Regions from separate parts of the Stenotrophomonas sp. YJH_SMC_80 genome, predicted to be linked through region 2. Evidence: riboswitches for the same ligand, from Rfam matches in the RefSeq annotation. Region 2 holds a riboswitch; the other holds the start of a gene.
The links. Region 2 has a riboswitch for cobalamin ahead of btuB (TonB-dependent vitamin B12 receptor). Riboswitches for the same ligand answer to the same signal wherever they lie in the genome.
Positions count from the first base shown of each region.

Region 1: linked by a shared signal. The riboswitch ahead of AC5P99_RS09625 (epoxyqueuosine reductase QueH) and the one ahead of btuB (TonB-dependent vitamin B12 receptor) in region 2 are both predicted to bind cobalamin.

Region 1 is NZ_JCAFVP010000004.1:300,643-306,954, forward strand. Features, by position in the region: gene AC5P99_RS09605 (NADH:flavin oxidoreductase/NADH oxidase) at 1-371, shown strand, start outside; gene AC5P99_RS09610 (LysR family transcriptional regulator) at 375-1,286, opposite strand; gene purU (formyltetrahydrofolate deformylase) at 1,401-2,252, shown strand; gene pncA (bifunctional nicotinamidase/pyrazinamidase) at 2,540-3,166, opposite strand; gene AC5P99_RS09625 (epoxyqueuosine reductase QueH) at 3,222-3,908, opposite strand; cobalamin riboswitch at 4,070-4,299, opposite strand; gene AC5P99_RS09630 (nicotinate phosphoribosyltransferase) at 4,383-5,792, opposite strand; gene AC5P99_RS09635 (bifunctional nicotinamide-nucleotide adenylyltransferase/Nudix hydroxylase) at 5,857-6,312, opposite strand, start outside.
Region 2 is NZ_JCAFVP010000008.1:82,295-88,606, reverse strand. Features, by position in the region: gene bioD (dethiobiotin synthase) at 1-614, opposite strand, end outside; gene AC5P99_RS14205 (GAF domain-containing protein) at 683-1,165, shown strand; gene AC5P99_RS14200 (TfoX/Sxy family protein) at 1,162-1,524, shown strand; gene AC5P99_RS14195 (histidine phosphatase family protein) at 1,616-2,194, opposite strand; cobalamin riboswitch at 2,338-2,560, shown strand; gene btuB (TonB-dependent vitamin B12 receptor) at 2,676-4,517, shown strand; gene gph (phosphoglycolate phosphatase) at 4,618-5,274, opposite strand; gene AC5P99_RS14180 (class I SAM-dependent methyltransferase) at 5,340-6,131, opposite strand; gene AC5P99_RS14175 (LysR family transcriptional regulator) at 6,128-6,312, opposite strand, start outside.

The DNA.
Region 1 (6,312 bases), on a different contig from region 2:
TGGTGCAGAGCGAAGCGCTGGCCCAGGTGCTGGACGCGCGCGGCTGCAATTTCCTGCATGTCTCCAGCGGTGGCCTGGACGAACGCCAGAAGATCACCGTCGGTCCGGGCTACCAGGTGCCGTTCGCGGCAGCGATCAAGGTCAAGGTGCGCATGCCGGTCATCGCCGTGGGCATGATCACCGAGCCCGAGCAGGCCGAATCGATCCTGCGCCATCGCCACGCCGATGCCGTGGCCCTGGCGCGCGGCATCCTCTACGACCCGCGCTGGCCGTGGCATGCCGCTGCCGCATTGCGCGACAGCGTGGAACCGGCGCCACAGTACCTGCGCTGCGAGCCGCGCGATGCGCGCGGCGTGTTCAAGACGCGCTGAGGCTCACACCCGCCAGGCCGGCGCGATGCCGGCCTGAAGGTGTTCGAACAGCGCGCGGATCTTGGCGGTGAAATCGCGGCGGTCGCTGACGCAGAAGTAGACCTCCATCGGTTCCGGGCGCCACGCGGTGTCGGCGTCGAACACCGCCTGCAGGCGGCCCTCGCGCAGGTACGGCTCGGCCACGAATGCGGCCAGCCGGGTGATGCCGGCACCGGCCGCCGCCAGCGTCGCCAGCGCATCGATGTCATCGCAGACCATGCTCGGTGGCAGCGCGGCGTCCACGCGCTGGCCGTCCTTCAGCAGGCCCCAGCGCAATGGCCGGCCATCGGTGGGGAAGCGGTGCAGCAACCCGCGATGACCGCCCAGATCGGAAGGCTGTTGCGGGGTGCCGTGCGCCTTCAGGTAGGCCGGCGAGGCACAGAACACGAACGGAACACGCGCCAGCTGCCGCGCGACCACCCCATCCTCCAGCTGCGCCCCGATGCGGATGCTGGCATCCACCGCTTCCGGTCCATGCTGCACGGCGCGGTCGGTCAGGCGCAGCTCCAGCTGCAGTTGTGGGTAGAGCTGCTGCAGTGAAGGCAACAAGGGGGCAAGCACGTGGCGACCGAAGGCGCTGCTGCTGGCGATGCGCAGCGGCCCGGCCGGTTCGATGTCACCGGCGGTGACCATCGCCTGCGCGCGCGCCAGGTCGGCTTCGATGTGGCGCACCTGCGCCAGGTACAGCGCGCCGGCCTCGCTGAGCGCCAGCTGCCGCGTACTCCGGTTCAGCAACCGTACGCCCAGATGGGCCTCCAGCCGGTTGATGTTCTGGCCGACCGCGGTGGCGCTGATGCCAAGGATGCGGGCCGCGGCGGCAATGCTGCCGGTCTCTGCGGTGCGGGTGAAGCTGCGGATCAGTTGCAACAGGTTCATGACCGACCAGCTTGCCACGGGAAGGTCCAAGTATCGCTTGGTACTGAACCAAGCAGGCCGGTTGCACCCGTGATCATCCGGCCGCTGGGCAGGGCGCTGCCCTACACTGTAGCGATGCGCCCCGATTCCATTCTTACCCTGTCCTGCCCCGACCGCACCGGCATCGTCTACCGCGTGTCCGGCCTGCTGTTCGACCACGGCTGCAACATCCTCGACGCCCAGCAGTTCGGCGATGAGGAGAGTGGCCGCTTCTTCCTGCGCGTGCACTTCGACCGCGATGCCGGCCTGCCGCTGGAAACCGTGCACGCGGCCATGGCCACGCTTGCCGAGGGCTTCGGCATGGACTGGCAGCTGCACGATGGCCGACGCCGCGCGCGGCTGCTGGTGCTGGTCAGCAAACAGGGGCATTGCCTCAACGACCTGCTGTTCCGCGCCCACAGCGGCCAGCTGAAGGTGGACATCGCAGCAGTGGCGTCCAACCACGCCGACTTCGCGCCGCTGGCGGCGTCCTACCAGGTGCCGTTCCACCACCTGCCGGTGACCGCCGATACACGCGCGGTGCAGGAGCAGCAGATCATCGACCTGGTCGAGCGCGAGCGCATCGACCTGGTGGTGCTGGCGCGCTACATGCAGATCCTGTCACCCACGCTGTGCCGCGCGCTGGCCGGCCGTGCGATCAACATCCACCACAGCTTCCTGCCCAGCTTCAAGGGCGCGCAGCCGTACCACCAGGCACACGCGCGTGGGGTCAAGATCATCGGCGCCACCGCGCACTATGTCACCGAGGACCTGGACGAAGGCCCGATCATCGAACAGGACGTGGCCCGCGTGGACCATGCGATGGCACCGCGTGAACTGGTGCGGCTGGGAAGTGATACCGAATCGCTGGTGCTGGCACGCGCGGTTCGCCGCCATGTGGAGCACCGCATCCTGCTCAATGGGCATCGCACGGTGGTATTCCGGTAATCGCCCATCCCGCGTCCGCCGGGCATGGCGCGGCGCTACCACGGTTGCTATCCGGTAGTGCCGGCCGCTGGCCGGCAACTGCAGAGATCCCGAGGTTGCCGGCCAGCGGCCGGCACTACCGAATCCTGATTTCATCCAATGAAAAGCCCCCGGTTCGGCCGTCCCGCGATCTGTAGGGGGGCGTAGTTAGGGGGCTGGATGAATCGATTGTGTTGTTGTGGGCAGGAGCGCGCAAGCGGCATAAGCGACGTGCGCGGTAGCGCCGGGCCATGCCCGGCGGTCACGCCTCAGACGATCGCGATCCCCGCCTTGCCCAGCGCCTCGCGCACCATCGCGTCATTGGCTTCGGTCACCGGCCGGGTCAGCTCCCACAGGAACTTCACCCGGAAGCCGGACTTCACCGCGTCCTGCGCGCTCCACAGCACGCAGTAGTCACGGGCCAGGCCGCATACGTGCACTTCGCGGATGCGGCGTTCATGCAGCCAGCCGGCCAGGCCGGTGGCCGGGCGCTCGCCATCGGGGCCGTGGTTCTCGCGGAAGGCGCTGTACGAATCCACCTGTTGGCGCATGCCCTTGCGCAGGATCAGGTCGGCCACGGTCCAGTCCACGCCCGGATGCAGGGCGGCACCGGCGCTGCCCTGCACGCAGTGGTCGGGCCACAGGGTCTGCGGCTGCGCATGCAGCAGGATGGTCTCGAACGGACGCTGGCCGGGGTGCTGGCTGGCGAACGAGGCATGGTCGGCCGGGTGCCAGTCCTGTGTTGCCACCACGGTGCGGTAGCGGCGCTGCGCCAGCAGATCGGCAATGGGTGCCACCAGCGCATCGCCCTGGTCGCAGGCCAGGGCGCCACCGGGCATGAAGTCCGGCTGCAGGTCGATCACCAGCAGGGCGACATCGGCGGGCAGGGCGGTCATGGCAGTCCCGGTACAACAGAAGGGGCGACCAGCGTGGCCGCCCCATGCCTGCACGTCAATCGTCCTGCGGCGTCCCAGCGTCCTGCCCGTAGTACAACAGGCCGATCTTGATCCGCTCGCGGCCATTCTCGCGGCGATGGCGGTTGGCATCGCGCAGCGAGTACACGCAGCCGCAGTATTCCTGCTGGTAGAACTGCTCGCGCTTGCTGATCTCGATCATGCGGCTGGCACCGCCGCCCTTGCGCCAGTTGTAGTCCCAGTACTGCAGGCCTTCATAGCGCGAGGCGGCGCGGATGCCGCAGTCGTTGATCTGCGCCATGTTCTTCCAGCGCGAGATGCCCAGCGAAGAACTGATGGTGTCGTAACCGTGCTCGTGCGCGTACAGCGCAGTGCGCTCGAAGCGCATGTCGAAGCACATCGTGCAGCGGATGCCGCGCTCGGGCTCGTTTTCCATGCCGCGTGCACGGCTGAACCAGTTGTCGGTGTCGTAGTCGCAGTCGATGAAGGGAATGCCGTGCTGCTCGGCGAAGCGGATGTTCTCCTGCTTGCGCAGCTCGTACTCCTTCACCGGGTGGATGTTGGGGTTGTAGAAGAAGATCGCGTAGTCGATCCCGGAGGCGGTGATCGCCTCCATCACTTCGCCGGAACAGGGCGCGCAGCACGAATGCAGCAGCAGGCGCTTGCCGTCGGCGGGCAGGGTCAGGGTGGGGCGTTGGAGCTCGGTCATCGTCAGGTACCGCATGGACCGCCGGCAACGGCGGTGGCCCATGCATCAGCGCGTGGGTGAACGGGTCTGGCCGGATACCGTGAACAGGACGCGCGCGGCCACACCGCCTGCACGCGCAGGACGACGACGGCCCCGGCAACCTCCCCGCGGAGATTCCAGGTCGAGTCAGGGGACGGTCGTGTCCCCCGGCCGGGGCCGGTATTCGGGCTGATGGACACGGGCCGCAGCCCACCTACTACCCGCCGCTTCCCAGGCGCGAGCCCAGTGCTGTTGGCAGGATTCGTTTCCATTCACCGCTGCGGGGCAGCTCCGGAATGGACGCGCGAGGCGCCTTCACCGGATTCCCGTTTAAATCCCTCCCCGCGCCGCAGCGATGGGAGGGATACCTTCGGCGTGTGCAAGGTGGACCTGTTGGTGGCGCCGGTCAAGAGCGCAGGGGGCAGAGCCCGATGCGCTGCAACGGGATCCGACCCCGGTCGGGATGCACCTTCAATGCCCCACGGCCGCCCGCGTGCGGATGTCGTCCAGCCGCTGGTCGTGCAGCAGGCGGCCGTTCTCCCACACGGTCACCATTGCGTCCTCGAAGCCGTCCGGCAGGGTGTCGTCGCCATTGGCCGGCAGTGGCGCCGTATGCAGGCTGCCATCGTCCAGGCGGCGCAGCAGGCGCATGCGGCCACGCTTGCTGGCCTTGCCGGCGTCGGTGACCGGATCCTTATAGACGTCGATCCACTCGCCCTCGACCCGTGCGGCCGAGCACTTCAGCGCGAACTTCTGCGTATCGCGGTCCAGCCGCTGCAGCAGCGCACCGCCCATGCCGAAGGCCACGTTGTCGGCGGCGTAGCCGTTGTCGGTGATGCGCTGCAGGATCGCGCGGATGGTGTCCGGATTGATGCCATCGCCCTGGATCACCCGCACGTGGTTGAGCACGCGATAGCCCTTGCCGTTGATCGCGTGGCCGAAGGCTTCATCCAGCCGGCGCAGGCTTTCGGCCACCACCTCCACCGGGTCACCCGAGTCGGGACGGATGACCAGGGTGGCGCCCGACGCGATCACGTCATCGCGCAGGGTGGTGCCCCAGTGTTCGCTGATCGCGCGGTAGATGTCATAGCTGTCCGACACCACCGCCACGATCGAACCGGGCTTGCCGAACTGGCGCAGCATGTTGCGATAGGCGTCCACCTCGCGTTCGCGGCCCCAACTGGTGATGGTGCTGTGCTCGGCGGCCGGAATCGAATAGCCGGCCATCGGCGCGTGGTAGTGCGCGCGTGCCAGGCACAGCGCCGACACGGTATCGGTGCCGAGGAAGTTGACCAGGTGCGCGGCACCGCCCAACGCGGCCGATTCCAGGCTCGATACACCGCGCGCGCCGAAGTCGTGCAGCTTGAACGGCAGCTGCCCCTGCGGGTCGTCGCTGGTCTGCTGCAGGAACGCGGCGATGGTCTGCCGTGCGTGCCAGCTGATGGTGGCCACGGTGACCGGATACCACACGCGCAGCAGCAGCGTTTCCAGGTACGACGGCACCCAGAACGCAGCCGGATCGGTCGACTCGATGGTCATCAGTGCCTGGTGGGTGGGCACCACGCTGCCCTCGGGAACGGCGCGGATGCGCACCGGCAGGTGGCCGCCAAGCCGGTCGACGATATCGCGCCAGCCGGCCTCGTTGAACGGTTCGCCGTGTGCGGCGAATACCGCAGCAGCGTCGTCGATGTCGGCGTGGGTGACCGGTCGTGCCAGCGCGTCCTTGAGGATCGCCTGCAGGCCGAAGAACACCGTGCGATCGTGCAGGCCGCCACGTGATTCGACGTAGAAGAACGTGGCATCGGTACCCGGCGGGTACTGCAGCCAATGGCTGGCCTTGTAGCTGTCGGTGTTGAGGAGAAGATTATCGAGGTAGTGCATGACGGAAGCTCCTTCGCGTCGAGTGACACCAGCGGTCTATCCGCCAGTGGGGAGGCCGGGCCTGTCAGCCGCGGCCGAGGAAATACTCCAGGATGTGCAGGTGGTCTTCGAACAGCTGCGGGCCCATGTCCAGGGCTTCACTCACCGGTATCCAGCGCGCCTTGTCGGCGTCGTCGCCGCCGCGCACAGGCGGCAGGTCACCGGCCGGGAATTCGAAGTGGAAACCGTGGGTGATGGTGCGGCCGCGCTGGCTGCGGTCGGGGTGGTCGAAGACCTGCTGGCCCTTCAGCGAACCCTTCAGCACCGGCAGTGGAATCTTCAGCCGGGTTTCCTCGCGCAGTTCGCGCAGGCAGCTGTCGAGCAGGCTCTGTTCCTGGCCGACGAAGCCGCCGGGCAGCGCCCACAGCCCCTTGCCGGGTTCCGAGCGGCGACGCACCAGCAGCACGTGGCCTGAATGCACCACCACCGCATCGGTGGTGACGAAGGTGGGCGCGTAGGGCGCATCCTTCCAGGCGGCCTT
Region 2 (6,312 bases):
GGCATCGGCAGGCGCTGCTGCAGCGTTGCGATGTTCTCATCCTGGCGCTGCATCGCCGGGTCGATGTGGTTGCCGATCCAGCCCAGGCACTCCACGCCGCTGGCCTGCAGCGACTGCGCGGTCAGTCGCGCGTGGTTGACGCAGCCCAGCCGCATGCCCACCACCAGCAACACCGGCAACCGCAATGCGCGCACCAGGTCGAGCTGGTCGAGCGTGGCCGAGACTGGTGCCAGCCAACCGCCAACCCCCTCGACCACCACGACATCGGCCTGCGTGCGCAGCCGCTCGAACGCTGCCATGATTGGCGCCAGCTCCACCTGCACGCCGTCCTCGGCAGCGGCCAGCTCCGGTGCCAGCGGCTGGCGCAACGCATATGGGTTCAGATCGGCATAGTCCGGTACCGGCCAGCTGGCCGCCTGCAGCGCCAATGCGTCTTCGTTGCGCAGGCCCTGGCCCAGGTCTCCGCTGCCGCTGGCCACCGGCTTCATGCCCACCGCACGCAGGCCGCGCCGGCGCAGTGCGTGCAGCAGCGCGGTGCTGGCCGCGGTCTTGCCGATCTCGGTATCGGTGCCGGTGACGAACAGGGCGGGCGGCAGCGTGGCGGGCAACGGCATCGACGGGCTCCAACAGGGCAACAGTGTGTGCATTATCGCTGGCCCGGCACGCTTGCTAGACTGCTGGCATGTTCGCCAATGCCTCGCTCACCGGCAGCAAGCCGGAACAATACGCCCAGCTGCTGGAACAGGCCCGTGGCCTGGTCTACGCCGAGTCCGACCGCATCGCCAACGCGGCCAACCTCTCGGCCCTGGTCTACCACGCCCTGCCCGACCTGAACTGGGTGGGCTTCTACCTGTACGACGGCAAGGAACTGGTGGTCGGCCCGTTCCAGGGCCTGCCGGCCTGCGTGCGCATCCCGTTGGACAAGGGCGTGTGCGGTGCTGCCGCCAGCCAGCGCGTGACCCAGCGCGTAGAGGACGTCGACGCCTTCCCCGGCCACATCGCCTGCGATTCGGCCTCGCGCTCGGAACTGGTGGTGCCGCTGCTGCGCGGCGATGAACTGATCGGCGTGTTCGACTTCGACAGCCCGAAGGTGGGCCGCTTCGATGCCGACGATCAGGCTGGCCTGGAAGCCATCGCCCGCGTGTTCGTCGAGGCGCTGGGATGAGCGCACCGAAGCTGCGCAACATCGGCCCGAAAAGTGCGGCGTGGCTGCGCCAGGTCGGCCTGCGCAGCCGCGACGACCTGGTCGCGATCGGAGCCGTCGGCGCCTTCGTCAAGGTCAAGCGCGCCGGCTTCAAGCCCAGCCTGAACCTGCTGTACTCGCTGGAAGGCGCGTTGCTGGACTGCCATTGGCAGGAGCTGAGCGAGCCACAGCGTGAAGCACTGGTGCAGGATTACGAAGCACGCATCGCTGCGCATCCGCTGAAGGCAGCCGGCCCGGCGTCGGGCCCGGTGCATGAGCAGCGCTTCGATGCCGACGATGACGCTGAGGACAGCGTGCCCGAGGGCGCGGACGAGGATTGAGGCCTCCGCGTTCCTGGGGATGCCGGCCAGCGGCCGGCACTACCAGTGTGATGCGGGATCGGTAGCGCCGGGCCATGCCCGGCGAGTGCGCTCAGGGCTGCTGCAGCTCCAGCAGCTCACCCACCAGCCCGATCTCGCCGCGCTCCAGCCACACCCGCAGGCGCGTGCCGTGGTCGATACGCAGCGCCCAGCACAGCGACATGGGCAGGCCGCAGACCTGCGACAGCACCATGCGCAACGGGCCGCCATGGCTGACCACCAGCGTCGGCACCGGATCGTCATCATCGAGCAGGCGATCCAGCGCGCGCGCGATGCGCCGCTCGAAGTGGCCCCAGCTCTCGCCATTGGGCGGCGGGAACGCGTGCGGGTCGGCATGGAAGGCCGCCAGTGCATCCTCCGGCAGGTCGAACAGCGACCGCCCGTCCCAATCGCCGAAGTCCAGTTCTTCCCATTCCTCGTCCGCTTCCACGTCCAGTCCGCGCGGGGTGGCCAGGGCCATTGCCGTGTGCAGCGAACGCAGCCGCGGCGAACTGATCACCCGCTCCCAGCGTTGCCCGGCATAGGCCTCGACCAGTTCCTGCGGCAGGCGGGCCAGCTGCGGTGGATCGCTGCGGCCATCGAGGAACTCATCGCGACCGTTGCCGGCATGGCGGACCAGGTCGAGGATCATGCGCGCGTCCCGGACGGGCGACGCAGGTACAGCGGAAAACGGGCGGACATCGGCAACGGCACCACGGGATCGAGCAACCATTCTAAAGGCACAGCAAAGGCAGTCGCGCAGGCGCGACGCAACGGGACGGCCTGCGATGCCGTAGACTGCGCCCACTTCCAGGTGACCTGCGGCCATGGCCGGCAGGTTGAAACGGGAAGCCGGTGACGCGTGATTCCACGCCAGGCCGGCGCTGCCCCCGCAACGGTAAGCACGTCAGTTCCAGGCAACACCGCCACTGTGCCGCAGGCATGGGAAGGCGCCTGGACGGTGGCCTCGCGCCACCCGGCGGCAAGCCCGGAGACCGGCCCGGAAGCCTCAGGTCGCGATGCGGTGGGCATGGCGCTGGATGACCGTGGCGTGCGCTGCGGCATCGGCGCACGCCTGCCTTCGCGGCTCCTCCCCTTCGCCACGCGGGCGTGCGTGGCACCCGGAGTCCCCCATGAAGCTGCAGTCCCGAATGCTGTCCCTGGCCGTGCTGGCCGCCCTGCCCGCGCTGGCCCAGGCCGCCAATGACACCACCGCGCTCGACCAGATCCTGGTCACTGCCACCCGCACCCCGATCGCCCTGCAGGACAGCATCGCGCCGGCGCAGGTGATCGACCGCGCGCAGATCGAATCCAGCCAGGCCACGTCGCTGCAGGAGCTGCTGCGCGGCCGCGCCGGCATCAACCTGACCAATGCCGGCGGGCTCGGCAAGCAGAGCTCGCTGTTCCTGCGCGGCACCAATTCCGGCCACACCGTGGTGCTGGTCGATGGTGTGCGCATCAACAGCGCCGACCTCGGCCTGGCCATGTACCAGGACCTGCCGCTGGCGCAGATCGAGCGCGTCGAAATCGTGCGCGGCCCGCAGTCGAGCCTGTACGGCGCCGACGCCATCGGTGGCGTGATCCAGATCTTCACCCGCCGCAACCAGGGCGATTTCGCCCCGCACTTCCAGCTTGGCGGTGGCAGCAACGGCCTGCGTGAAGCCAGCGGTGGCATTGGCGGCGGTACCGAACGCGGCTGGTTCGGTGCGGATATCGCCTACCAGCATTCCGATGGCATCGATGCCTGCCGCGGCTCGGCCACGCTGTTCACCGGCTGCTTCGCCGACGAGCCCGACCGCGACGGCTACCGCAACCTGTCCAAGAGCCTGCGCGGTGGCTACACCTTCAACGACCAGTGGAACGTGGAAGGCAGCGCCCTGCGCGCCGACGGCAAGAACCATTACGACGGTTACTACAACTATTCGGAAACCCGCCAGCAGGTGCTGGCCGGCAAGGTGCGCTACACCCCCTCCGAGCGCCTGGCATTCACCGCCAACGTCGGCCGCAGTGACAACGAGTCGGACAACTTCGGCGACTTCGGTGCACGTGGCAGCGCACAGACCCACCGCGACAGCGCCTCCCTGCAGGGCGATTTCGGCGTGGCCGAGGGCCAGCTGCTGAGCGCAGGCGTGGACTGGAGCGAAGACAACCTGGATGGCAGCAGCGCGGGTTACCTGGTCGACAGCCGCCGCAACACCGGCGTGTTCGTGCAGTACCAGGGCCGCTTCGGCCGCCACCAGTTGCAGGCCAGCGCACGCAACGACGACAACCAGCAGTTCGGCAACCACGCCACCGGCAGCGTTGGCTGGGCGATGGAGCTGGGCCACGGCCTGCGCCTCAACGCCAGCTATGGCACGGCGTTCAAGGCACCGACCTTCAGCGATCTGTACGACCCGTGGAGCGGCGTGCCGACGTTGAAGCCGGAGAAGTCCAAGAGCGCCAACCTCGGCGTTTCGCAGCAGGGCCAGGGCTGGCACTGGGGCCTGGACGTGTATGAAACCCGCATCGATGACCTGATCACCTACGATGCGGCAACCTTCAAGATGCAGCAGGTGGAGAAGGCCCGCATCCGCGGTGCCGAGCTGACCGGTGGCGTGCTGCTGGCCGGCTTCGACATCAACGCGCAGCTGAGCTACACCGACCCGCGCAACCGCACCGGCGGCAGCACCCAGTTCGACAACTGGCTGCCACGCCGCGCGCAGCAGACCGCGCGCCTGGACATCGACCGTCGCTTCGGCGATTTCCGCGCAGGCCTGACTGTGCAGGGTGCCGGCAAGCGCTACGACGATGCCGTCAACGCGGTGAAGGTGGGAGGTTACGGCACGCTGGACCTGCGCGCTGAGTACGCACTGACGCCATCGTGGTCGCTGCTGGCACGTGCCGCCAACGTCTTCGACCGTCGCTACGAAACGGTGGCATGGTTCAACCAGCCCGGCCGCGAGTACCAGTTGAGCGTGCGTTACCAGCCGAAGTGAGCGCAACGTTCATGGTAGTGCCGGCCACTGGCCGGCAACATCATGACCTTCGGCAACGCATTCCGGGTTGCCGGCCAGCGGCCGGCACTACCCCTCTGCTTCAGCCCCGCAACCCCGGCAGTTCACGCAGGTCGTCGATCACCGCCACCGCATGCGCGGTGGCCAGGTCCAGGCCGCGCGGATAGCCGTAGCGCACCAGCGCGATCGGCATGCCGGCCTCTTCGGCGGCGCGGTAGTCGGTCAACGAATCACCCACCATCAGGCAGGACTCCACCGGCAGGCCGAAGTGCGCGGCGATGTGCCGCAGTGGCTCGCCACTGGGCTTGCGCTGCGGCAGCGAATCCCCCCCCAGTACCAGCGCGAATGCATCACCGATACCCAGGTGCTGCAGCAGCGGCGGCACCAGTGCTTCGGGCTTGTTGGTGCAGATCGCCAGCGGCACGTTGCGCGCACGCAGTTGCGCCAGCGCTTCGCCCACGCCGTCGAACAGGCGCGGGCTACGCAGCAGGCACTCACGGTAGTGCACCATGAACACCGGCATCACCTCGGCCAGGTCCACCTCGCTGCCGGCGGCCTGCACCGCCTGTTCGACCAGACGACGCACGCCGTCGCCGATCCAGCCCAGAACCGTGGCTTCCGGCACGCGCGCCAGGCCGATGTCTTCCAGCGTGCGGTTCAGTGCTTCGGCAATATCGGCAGCGCTGTCGACCAGCGTGCCATCGAGGTCGAACACGACCAGCGGATAGGGATACGACAAGGGAACGGCACCTGTGCGACGTGGGACCGTCCATTGTACGCCGCTGGTTTTTGCACCGATCCGCCTCAGCCGATCCGGCGCGCGCGGGTAGCCAGGAACGTGGGCAGGTAACGGTCGATCAGGAAGCGCGGCTGCGGCTGCCAGTCTTCCATGAAGCGATCGATCACGAAGCCGGCATCCAGCTGTCCACCGATCAGTTCTGTCAGGCTGTGGCCGAAGGTCAGCGCATCGCCCCGCGCCAGCTTCGCCTCGCGCTCGGCCGGTGGCAGGTCTTCCAGGTCCGAATAGGGAATGGCGTACTGCGGCCGGATCAGGCCCTGTGCATCAAGCTGCGGATCGCGCGCGCCGACGAACAGCACCGGGTTGTAGAAGCTGGCCATCAGCATGCCATCGCGCGCCAGCACGCGGCGGCATTCGGTCCACACCGGGCGCACGTCGGGCACATACAGGTTGGAGATCGGGTGGAACACCACATCGAAGCTGTCGTTGGCGAAGGCGTGCAGGTCGCGCATGTCGCCCTGCACCGTGCGCAGCCGCAGGCCGTCGCGCGCCGCCACGCTGCGGTCCTGTTCCAGCTGCCCATCGGACAGATCGAACACAGTGACGTCGGCCCCGGCCGCCGCCAGCACCGGTGCCTGCTGGCCACCGCCCGAGGCCAGGCACAGGACCCGGCGGCCGCGCACATCACCCAGCCAGTCCAGCGGCAGGGCGCGGGGCGTCAGGTGCACCTGCCAACGTCCTTCGCGCGCGGCGGCAACGGTTGAACTTTCCACCGGGCGCGACCATTCGCGCACTTCGCTGGCCTGGCGGTCCCAGGCAGCACGGTTGTGGTCGATCAAGGCCTGTCCGTGGTTCATGTGTTCTCCTTGCCCGGTGGGCGCCAATCCAGATCCTGGAAGGCCGGGCTGGCGAAACACTCGGCCAGGAAGTCCAGGAATCGCCGCATGATAGCGGGCTGCTGGCGCCGTGATGCGTACACGGCATGAATGCCGAGTTCGTCCAGACTGAACTCGGGCAACAACTCGATCAGCTCGCCAC